DNA from 3 places in the Zafaria sp. Z1313 genome. Region 1 is predicted to be linked to each of the others. Evidence: predicted binding sites of a transcription regulator. Region 1 holds the regulator's gene; each other region holds the start of a gene.

Region 1 (3,215 bases):
ATCATCGATGAGGCCCACGAGCTCCAGGACAGGGTCACGAGCTCGGTCACCCGCCAGCTCTCGGCCGGGCTGGTCGGCGCGGCGGCCTCCGCCGCGCGCAAGCGCTGCCACGTCGTCGTGGAGCCACTCAACCGGGCCTCGGAGGCGCTGCAGCGCAGCCTCGAGGGCATTCCCAGCGGGCTCATGCCGCTCGGACTGAACGACGAGCAGGCCGCCGCCGTGGACCTGGTCCGCGAGGCGGCGCGGGTCGCGCTGTCCGACTCCAAGCCGCAGCAGGGGGAGGCCGTCGACGGAGGCAAGCAGCAGGCCCGCTCGCAGCTGCTCTACCTCCTGGAGATCTGCGAGCGGATGGCGTCCGCCCAGGACGCCAGGGAGGTCCTCTGGGCCTCGCGCCAGGGCGGCTTCGTCCCCGGCCAGGGCTACGTCCAGCCCGACGAATCGAGCCCCGCGACGCTGAACATCGCCCCGCTGGGCGTCGGCGGCCGCCTGCGGGAGGGCCTCTTCGACGGGCGCACCGTCGTGCTGACCTCGGCCACGCTGGCGGTGGGTTCCGCGTTCGAGCCCGTGGCCGGATCGCTCGGCCTGCTCGGCGAGGGGGCCCCGTCCTGGACCGGAATCGACGTCGGAAGCCCCTTCGACTACCCCAAGCAGGGCGTGCTCTATGTGGCCCGGCACCTGCCCCGGCCCTCACGCTCCCTCGCCCCGGAACTCCTGGACGAGCTCGAGGACCTCATCCGCGCCTCGGGGGGAGGGGCGCTCGCCCTCTTCTCCTCGCGGCGCGCCGCCGAGGAGGCCGCCGAGGCCTTGCGCCCGCGGCTCGACCAGGAGATCCTGTGCCAGGGGGAGTCCGGCATGGCCTCCCTCGTCCGCCGGTTCGCCGAGGAAGAGGACACGTGCCTCTTCGGCACGATGACGTTGTGGCAGGGGGTCGACGTGCCCGGGCCGTCCTGCCGGCTCGTCGTCATCGACCGGATCCCGTTTCCGCGACCGGACGATCCGCTCTCGACGGCGCGGAGCCGCGACGTCGCCCGGCGGGGAGGCAACGGCTTCATGGCCGTGTCCGCGAGCCATGCGGCCGTGCGGCTGGCGCAGGGTGCCGGTCGCCTCATCCGCTCGACCGGCGACCGGGGCGTCGTCGCCATGCTCGATCCGCGCCTGGCCACCGAGCGCTACGGGGCGTTCCTGCGCGCCTCGCTCCCGCCGATGTGGGCGACCACGGAGAAGGACACCGTCCTCGGCGCGCTCCGCCGCCTCGCGCCGGACGCGTCGTAGCGGACGCACCGTCCGGAACAGCCGTGGCCGGCGGCGCGCCGGAGCGGGGCCAACGCGACACACCGGTCCGGTCGTGCCGGCCCGGCGTGGCGTGGTCCGCGTTGAGAAGGCAGCCCGGCGTCCGGTGCCGCCCGGCCCTGGTTAGAGGGAGCGCATCACCGAGACGACCTTGCCCATGATGGTCGCGTGGTCACCCAGGATGGGCTCGTACTGCCGGTTCTGCGGCAGCAGCCACGTGTGGCCGTCGCGCTGCCTGAAGGTCTTCACCGTCGCCTCGTCGTCGAGCAGCGCCGCGACGATGTCGCCGTTGTCCGCGGTGTTCTGCCTCCGCACGACCACCCAGTCGCCGTCGCAGATCGCGGCCTCGACCATCGAATCGCCGCTGACCTTGAGCATAAAGAGCTCGCCGTGGCCCACGAGCTGCCGGGGCAGTGCCATGACGTCCTCCACCGTCTGGTCGGCGAGGATCGGACCGCCCGCGGCGATGCGCCCGACGAGCGGAACGAACGCCGTGTCGGCGGCCGAGGCGAGCTCCGAGACGGGCATCCCGTTGGCCGCCCGCAGGTCCGGCTGCTCCGGCGCCGGGCCCTCGGCGTCCGCATCGGTGAGGGTGAGGGGGACCAGGATCTCCATGGCGCGCGGCCGGCGGGGGTCCCGGCGGATGTAGCCCATCTTCTCGAGCTGGGCGAGCTGGTGGGTGACGCTCGAGAGGCTCGCGAGGCCCACCGTGTCGCCGATCTCGCGCATCGAGGGCGGATAGCCGTGCGCGCCGACGGCGCGCTGGATGGTCTCGAGGATCTTCTTCTGCCGGATCGTGAGGCTCTTCCGCGCGCTCCTGGGTGCCGGCGACTCTGCTGCGTTCATGGTGTGCCCCATCCTGTTGACCTCGTTCACGGCGGTGCCACTCGTCGGCGTCGGACCCAAAGCGTCGGTAGCGGCTGGTGCAGTGGTTCCCGTGAACCACCTATCCCAACGCTAGTGGAGCCCGAGGCCCATTTCAAAGATTTGTTCGAACGTGTCTCGACAAGCGTCGGTCAAGGGTGCTAAACAGGTATCAATCACTTTCGAAGCTATGTTCTAGATCGCTGATCCCAGGGCGAAGATTCGAAGACCTCCTCGAGAAAGGCACGACCATGGCACAGCCCGCCCTCGCCGCCGCTGCAGGAACCCCCATGATCCACGTCGCCTCGACGGGCACGCCCGGCGCCCGTACGGCGCCCTCCGGTGGATTGCGCCTGACCCGGCGCGGACGCTTCGTGCTCATCGGCCTGCCCGTCCTGCTCGTGGCGGCCGTGCTGCTCGTCGTCGCCGGCGTCTTCACGGCGCCCGCCATGGCCGCCGACGGCTCCACGGGAGAGCCGCTCCGGGCCGAACTGGTCACGACGATGGCGGGCGACACCCTGTGGGGGCTCGCCTCCGAGTTCGCCCCGGAGCGAGACCCGCGCTCCGTCATCCGCGAGATCACGGAGCTCAACGGCCTCACGAGCCAGACCATCCTCCCGGGGCAGCAGCTCTACGTCCCCACCGGCGGATAGGGCCCGGTCCGCCAGGGCGCGTCACGGGACGATCCGCGGCGGCATTGTTACCGGCCGGCGCCGCCGATTCCCGGGGCCGTGGCCGCGGAGAATAGACTGAATCGGTGACTGAACAGCTGGAGCGACTCGCCAACCTGCCGCTGCGGGAGAACCTTCGCGGCCTGCAGCCCTACGGGGCCCCGCAGCTGCACGTTCCCATCCAGCTCAACGTCAACGAGAACACCCATCCGGTCCCCGCCGAGGTCCAGGCCGCCATCGCGGCCGACGTCGCAGCGGCCGCCGCCGGGCTCAACCGCTACCCCGACCGGGAATTCACCGAGCTCCGGACTCGTCTTGCCGCCTACCTGGGCCACGGACTCGACGCGGAGAACATCTGGGCCGGCAACGGTTCCAACGAGGTGCTGCAGC
Region 2 (3,215 bases), on a different contig from region 1:
GCGTCGCGCACCGCGCCGCGGGCCCGGTAGCCGTTCTGCATGCTCATCAGGGTCACGCGTTCGCGCCCGAAGCGCTCGAAGATCCGCCGGTAGACCGCGTGCCGTTCCGCGCTCTCGACGTCGATGTCGATGTCGGGAAGGGTCGAGCGGTCCAGGGAGAGGAAGCGCTCGAAGAGCAGATCGTGGGCCAGGGGGTTCACGTGGCTGACGCCGAGCAGGTAGTTGACCAGGCTCGAGGCCCCGGACCCGCGGGCGGCGGCGCGGACGCCCATCGCGGCGATCATCGAGGAGACCTCGGCCACCGTGAGGAAGTAGGAGCAGAAGCCGAGCGAGGCGATGGTGTCCAGCTCCGTCGCGAGGCGCCCGCGCAGCCGGGTGTCCCCGCCGTCGGGGAACAGCCGCGTGATGCCGGCCTCGCAGCGCGCGGCGAGCTCGCGCGCGGGGTCCCCCGTGATGCCGATGACGCGGGCCTCGGGGACCACGGGGATCCCCCAGCCGGCGTCGCCCACGGGGTCCATGCGGCAGTGGTCGGCCAGCCGGGCGGTCTCCGCGAGCAGCTCGGCCGCGAGCCCGGCGCCGCCTCCGGCCTCGCGGGCCACCTCGCCGGCCAGCCGGTGCATCTGGGCCGGTTCCTTGAGCCAGCCCTGGCCGTTGGGCTGGAGGTCGTCGAGGGCCTCGAGCGTGCTCAGCGCCCGGGCGGCGTCGAGCACGTCGGCGGTGGCCGCCCCGTCGGGCTCCGCGTAGCGCACCGCGTTGCCCAGCACGGCCGGGACGCCGCAGTCCCGGGCGGCGCGGACCATGCGGACGGCGTGCGCCGTGCTGAGCCTGGCGCCGGGGCGGTTCACGTGGGTGACGGCCTCCACGGCGAGCGCGCCGGGGGGCAGGACCGCCCGCCAGCGCTCCAGCAGCTGCCGCGCCTGCCCGTAGCCGCGGCGCAGGCAGGCCTGGCCGACGTCGGACTGCGGACCCAGGAGGACCGTCAGCGCCGCCCCGGCCCGCGGGTCCTGAGCCCCTCCCGCCCGATCCGCTCCGGCGTCGCCGACCGGTCCGGCGGCCCAGCGGGCCAGCTCCCCGGGCGTGACCCCGACGGGCCGGGAGGCGCCGCGCCCGCCCGAGGTGGTCCCGGCGTGGGCCGCCGAGACGAGCCGGCACAACGCGGTGTAGCCCGCGCCGCCGTCGTTCCCACGGGCCAGGACGACGACGCGCCCCGCGCCGGGTCCGAGCACGGCGAGGTCGACGCCGACGACCGGGTCGATCCCGTGGCGGAGGCAGGCCTTGAAGTGCTTGGGGATCCCGTACAGGCCGTCGCGGTCGGTGCAGGCCAGGGCGTCCGCCCCGGCCGCGGCGGCCGCGCGGACGAGCTCGTCCGGCCAGGAGACCCCGTAGCGGGCGCTGAAGGCGGAGGAGACGTGCAGGTGGGTGAAGCTCACGCGCTCTCTTTCAACGCATCGTGGATCATGACCAGGCGCCAGCGCCCGGTCTCGGCGTGGCGGGAGAGGTCGAAGGTGCGCAGCGGCCCCCGCCCCGCCAGCCGCGCCTGGATCCGCCACATCTCGTGGTCCACCAGCCCCGGCCCGCGGCCGCGTTCGGCGCGCAGCTCCTCGGCCCACCACTTGCGGCGCTCGAACCAGCGCAGCGGCTCGGCGGCCACGAGGTACTCGCGCCCTTCCCAGCGCAGCCGCAGCGGCAGGCCGGACGTGGTGCAGTCGACGTCGATGGATCGGGTGAACAGGCCCATCCGGGAAACCTCCTGGGACCAGGCGCCGGTTGTGAGCCCCGGCACGAGGGGGTGAGGGAAGTTTGCGCTTCGGGAAGCGGAAGCGGTCACTCCATTGTATTCGAATCTATGTTCGATGCAATCGAGCGTAGGGGACGCTTCCGACACTTCGGCATCACCGGTACCGTCGGGGCATGGATACTCCGCCAGAGGCACCCGCCGCTCCCCCGTTGGTCACCGCGATCACGCTCGGCGTCCGCGACGTCGGGGCCTCCCGCGCGTTCTACGTCGAGGGGCTCGGTTTCGAGGAGGCGGGCCACGTGCCCGGTGAGATCGCGTTCGTCCGCTCGGGGCACGGGCAGGTGCTCGCCCTGTGGAACGTGGCGAGCATGCCCTCGGAGTACGGGGACGTCGGACACGGAGCCCAGGCCCCGCCGGTCTCCCTGGGCCACAACGCCGCCAGCGCCGATGCGGTCCGGGCCCACTACGAGCGCGCCCTGGCCGCGGGAGCCCGGCCCGTGACGCCGCCGGAGACGCGGTCCTGGGGAGGAACGAGCGCCTGCGTGGCCGACCCGGACGGCTTCCGCTGGGACTTCGTGCACAATCCCGCGTTCACCGTCGACGAGACCGGACGGGTGCGCCTCGAAGCCGACGGCTGAACCGAGGGGCGGCTAGGTGGTCGGCTCGAGCGGCTCGAGCAGTTCGGGCCCGTCGTTGCGGACGTTGCCTACGGCCGGGCCGACCTCGTCGAGCCGCCAGCCGGACGCCACGCCGTAGGCCCCGCCGCGCACCGCGTCCACGAGGGCCGGGGCGTCCCGGTTCCCGGGGTCCAGCCAGTCGCCCAGGACGTCCCGGCGCAGCGGGATCGGCAACCGGTCGTGCAGCTCCGCGAGCCCGCGCAGCACCGGCTCCTCCGCGTCCGCGGGCGGCGCCGCCGTCGTCAGGATGGAGGTCGACAGCAGCCAGCGGCCGGGATCGTCCTCCGCCTTGGCGGGGTCTTTCCACCACTCGTAGAGGCCGGCGAAGTAGATGAGCGAGCCGTCCCGGGGCCTCACGTAGTGGGGGCGCTTGGCACGGCTCCCACCGGCAGGGGCCTTCCACTCGTAGTAGCCCTCGGCGGGGACGGCGCAGCGGCGGGACTTCACCGCGGAGCGGAACGTGGGCTTCTCCGCCACCGTCTCGCTGCGGGCGTTGAAGGCCCGGACGCCGACCTTCGGGTCCTTGGCCCATCCCGGCACGAGCCCCCACGAGGCCACGTGGATCTGCCGCACGGGCGAGGATTTGACGAGGCGCTCCAGCACGATCGGCACGTCGGTGGTCGGGGCGATGTTCCAGGAGCGGCGCAGCTCGAGCGCCGCGTCCGCCTCCGCCTCGGCGTCGGCGACCAGGTCTCCGATGGCCCGCGCCATCACGTAGCGTCCACACATGGAATAAGCGTCTCACGGCCCGGGTTGTGCTGGACATGACTGCAGCGAACCTCCAGGACTACGTCCCCGCC
Region 3 (3,215 bases), on a different contig from region 1:
CGGAGTCGCGCCGCCGGTGACGTCGGGATTCGGCTGTGTCGAGGAGGTCGTGGTGCCGGGGATCGACGCCGTGGCGGGTGGTGGCGTCTGGTCCGGTGGAGGGGTGTCGGGGAGTTTGGCGGGGTTGTCGTTGATGGCTTGGCGTAGCGGGGCGATGTCGTGTTCGTCGTGGCGGAGCCCGGGCCCGTCGTCGGCGTCGGCGTCGTGGTGATTGGCGTTCTCCGAGGGTTCGACCGGCTCCGTTGTCGCGGGTAATGCCGATGACGTCGGCGCTGGTGCTGATGCCGTTGGTGTCGATGGTGTCCCGGACGCTGGTGCCGCTGCCTCCGCTGAGGTCCCCTCCGTCGCCGACGCCGGTGGTGCCGCCGCCGATGTCGGGGCCGGGGTTGGGGTGGTGGTCCAGGGGATGGCGGGGGTGGTGGTGTAGGTGGTTCCGGTGGGTGAGGTGTGGGTGGTGGTGCCGTCGGGGTGCAGGGTGGTGCGCCAGGCGCCGATGGTCTTGTAGGTGTGGTGTTTGGGGCAGGCGGGGGAGAGGTTGTCCAGGTCGGTGGTTCCGCCGTGTTGCCATTCGGTGACGTGGTCGGTGTCGGATTGGAGGGCGGGGCGGGTGCAGCCGGGGTGGGTGCACAGGGGTGTGCGGGCGGCGATCAGGCGGCGTTGGTCCTTGGTGGGCCGGTAGCTGCTGCGGCCCATCGCGACGAGGGAGGTGCCGTCGGGGGCGGCGTAGAGCCGTTCCCAGGTCCGGGCGCGGGCGGCGTAGGCGCGGGCGGTCTCGAGGTCGATCGGGCCGTAGCCGGCCAGTTCCGCGCATCCGGCCACGAGCCCGTTCCCGGCCAGCCCGCCCGGCGGCGCCTGGACTCCAGGGCCGGCGGGGTTGGTGTTGTTGTCGTGGTTGGGGGGTAGGGCGGTGAGGGCGGTGTGGGGCAGGATGATCATGATCTCGGGGCGGATCGCGGCGGTGCCGGGGGTGGTGCCGGTGCCGGACAGGAGGAGCTCGGTCGCGGCGTCGGCGCGGAGCTGGTCCATGGTGCGCGTTTCGCCGGGCTGGTTGCGCATCGAGCGGGCGATGCGGTGAAGGCGGTCGTGGATGGCGTGGGCGGAGACGGCGTCGAGGCGGATCCCGAGGGTGCACATCCCGTCGTCCTCGGGGGCGAGCCAGGTCCGGCGGTGTCTTTGCGCGCGGCGGGCGCGTTCGGGCGGGGCGACCTCGTCCAGGCTCGGGCGCAGGCGGCGGGCCTTGGCCGCGAGCAGGCGTGGGGGGCGCCCGGGGGCGTGGGCGAGCAGCGCGGCCTCCATCCTGTCCCTGGCCCGGGCGGCCTTCTCCCCGGCCGCGGCGCGGGCGCTGCGGTAGGCCTCCCACGCGTGTTCCCCGGCCCCGGGGGCGGGGGCGGTGACGGGGAGGGGTTGGAGGCCCTCGCAGGCGCGCAGGATGGTGCGCACGTGTTCGGGGCTGACGAGTCCGTCCTCCAGGGCCCGCAGGCTCGCCCGGCGCTCCCCGCGCAACTGCAGGGCCTCGTGGATCCGGCCGGTGGCCGGGCCCTCGTCCTGTCCGGTGGCCGCGGCGATCTCGGATCCGGCCAGCGAGGCCTCCCAGCCCGGGGCGGGCGTGGTGCGGGCGAACGCGTCCGCGGTCAACGCCAGGACCTTCACGGTCTCGGCTTCCACGGCCGCGCGGGCCCGGGCCAGCCCGGTGGCGAGGATCCTGCCGTGCGTGGCCGTGAAGCGGTCCTCGTCCAGGACCACGATCCGCCCGTTGCGGTACCCCGCGACCGTCCGGTCGATCCCGGGCAGCGGATACACCCCGTCCACCGGAATCCGCGCCGCCGTGCCCTCACCCGCGCCCTCGGGCGCGCCGGCGGCGGTGTCGGCGGGATCCTCGTCTACGCCGAGCGTGGCCGGGTCCGCGCCCTCGATCCAGAAACGGTAGCTGAACATGCAACAACACTAGAACCCACATACGACAGAATGGGTAGAATCATCGAGACTGTGGGAAAGAATGTTCCCATCACCGTTGTGGAGGGCCAATGAGGGAATGCAGGGGTGGCCGAGCCGAAGTGACCGCCCTGCTGCCGCGCTCTCTCCGTGCCACGTTCGGTCTACAGCCCGCTCGATCCCTTCAGGCGCCGCCCCGAGTTGGCCAGATGCGTGCGCATGGCGGCGGCTGCGGCCGCGGCGTCGCCTTCCTCCAAGGCGGCCAGGATCGCGGCGTGCTCGGACGCCACGCTCGCGTGCCTCGTCGCCGGCCCGTCCGCGGGTCCCACCGTACGCCCGGCGGCGGGGGGTCGGCCGCCGGTCGGCGCCCCCTCGAGGCGTTGCCGCGGCATCGCGATCATCTGCGCTCCGAGCGCGTCGACGGCATCGAGCAGGTACGCGTTGCCGGCGGCCGCCGCGATCCCGCGGTGGAAGGCGAAGTCGTGGGCGAGCGCGTCGGACGGGCTGTCCGCGGCGGCGTCGAAGGCCTCGAGCTCGAGCCGGAGGGCCTGAAGCCCCGCCTCGGTGGAGCGCCGGGCGGCCAGTCCCGCGGTCTCGGACTCGATGGCCGCCCGGTAGGCCAGGAGCTCGAGGCGTTCCTCCAGGGAACGCGCCGGCCGCGTCCCGCTGGCCCCGGGTTCGGGGGGCGGGGTCAGGGCGAAGCTGCCGGAGCCGCGGCGAGTATGGACGAGTCCCTCGACCTGGAGCCTGGAGATCGCTTCGCGGACGACCGTGCGGCTCACGCCGTGCTCTGCGATGAGCGTGCTCTCGCTGGGGAGCTTGTCGCCGGGCGCGATCTCGCCCTCGACGATCCGCGCGCGCAGGGTCTCGACGAGCCGGGTGGTCAGATTCGAAGCCATGGATCCTAGGTTGTCATACGGGGAAGGGAGGACGACGGCGGGGCGCCGCCGGGAGCCGCGCCCCGCCGTTGTCCGGGGTGCTCGGGGTCAGCGCGTGCCGAACTCGACCGTGTCGGTGGTCCAGGCGCGGGCCTGCTCGCTGAACGTGAAGCCGAGGCCGGGGCGGTCGGGGACGATCATGCGGCCGTCGCGGGTCTCGAGGCGCTCGTTGAACAGCGGATCGAGCCAATCGAAGTGCTCGACCCAGGGCTCGCGCGGGTAGGCCGCGGCCAGGTGCAGGTGGATCTCCATCGCGAAGTGCGGGGCGAGGTCCAGCCCGGCCTGGTCGGCGAGGGTCGCGAGGCGCAGGAACTGGGTGATGCCGCCGACGCGCGGGGCGTCCGG

What was found. Region 1 encodes LexA, which represses DNA repair genes until DNA is damaged. Its sites were predicted from a motif close to TCGAACANNTGTTCGA; they were not measured.
Region 2: ACQ3I4_RS03190 (DUF6504 family protein) is a predicted target of LexA. The motif match lies at 1,839-1,854, and genes of this name have one in related genera.
Region 3: ACQ3I4_RS05995 (DUF222 domain-containing protein) is a predicted target of LexA. The motif match lies at 1,946-1,961, and genes of this name have one in related genera.

What each region holds. Positions count from the first base shown of each region.
Region 1 covers NZ_JBNWUK010000013.1:41,829-45,043, reverse strand. The annotation lists gene ACQ3I4_RS12130 (ATP-dependent DNA helicase) at 1-1,272, shown strand, start outside; gene lexA (transcriptional repressor LexA) at 1,414-2,136, opposite strand; gene ACQ3I4_RS12120 (LysM peptidoglycan-binding domain-containing protein) at 2,406-2,807, shown strand; gene ACQ3I4_RS12115 (histidinol-phosphate transaminase) at 2,912-3,215, shown strand, end outside.
Region 2 covers NZ_JBNWUK010000001.1:699,128-702,342, forward strand. The annotation lists gene ACQ3I4_RS03185 (DNA polymerase III subunit alpha) at 1-1,430, opposite strand, end outside; gene ACQ3I4_RS03190 (DUF6504 family protein) at 1,427-1,738, opposite strand; gene ACQ3I4_RS03195 (VOC family protein) at 1,912-2,376, shown strand; gene ACQ3I4_RS03200 (SOS response-associated peptidase) at 2,389-3,144, opposite strand; gene ACQ3I4_RS03205 (glutaredoxin domain-containing protein) at 3,180-3,215, shown strand, end outside.
Region 3 covers NZ_JBNWUK010000004.1:39,113-42,327, reverse strand. The annotation lists gene ACQ3I4_RS05995 (DUF222 domain-containing protein) at 1-1,935, opposite strand, end outside; gene ACQ3I4_RS05990 (FadR/GntR family transcriptional regulator) at 2,097-2,831, opposite strand; gene ACQ3I4_RS05985 (L-talarate/galactarate dehydratase) at 2,919-3,215, opposite strand, start outside.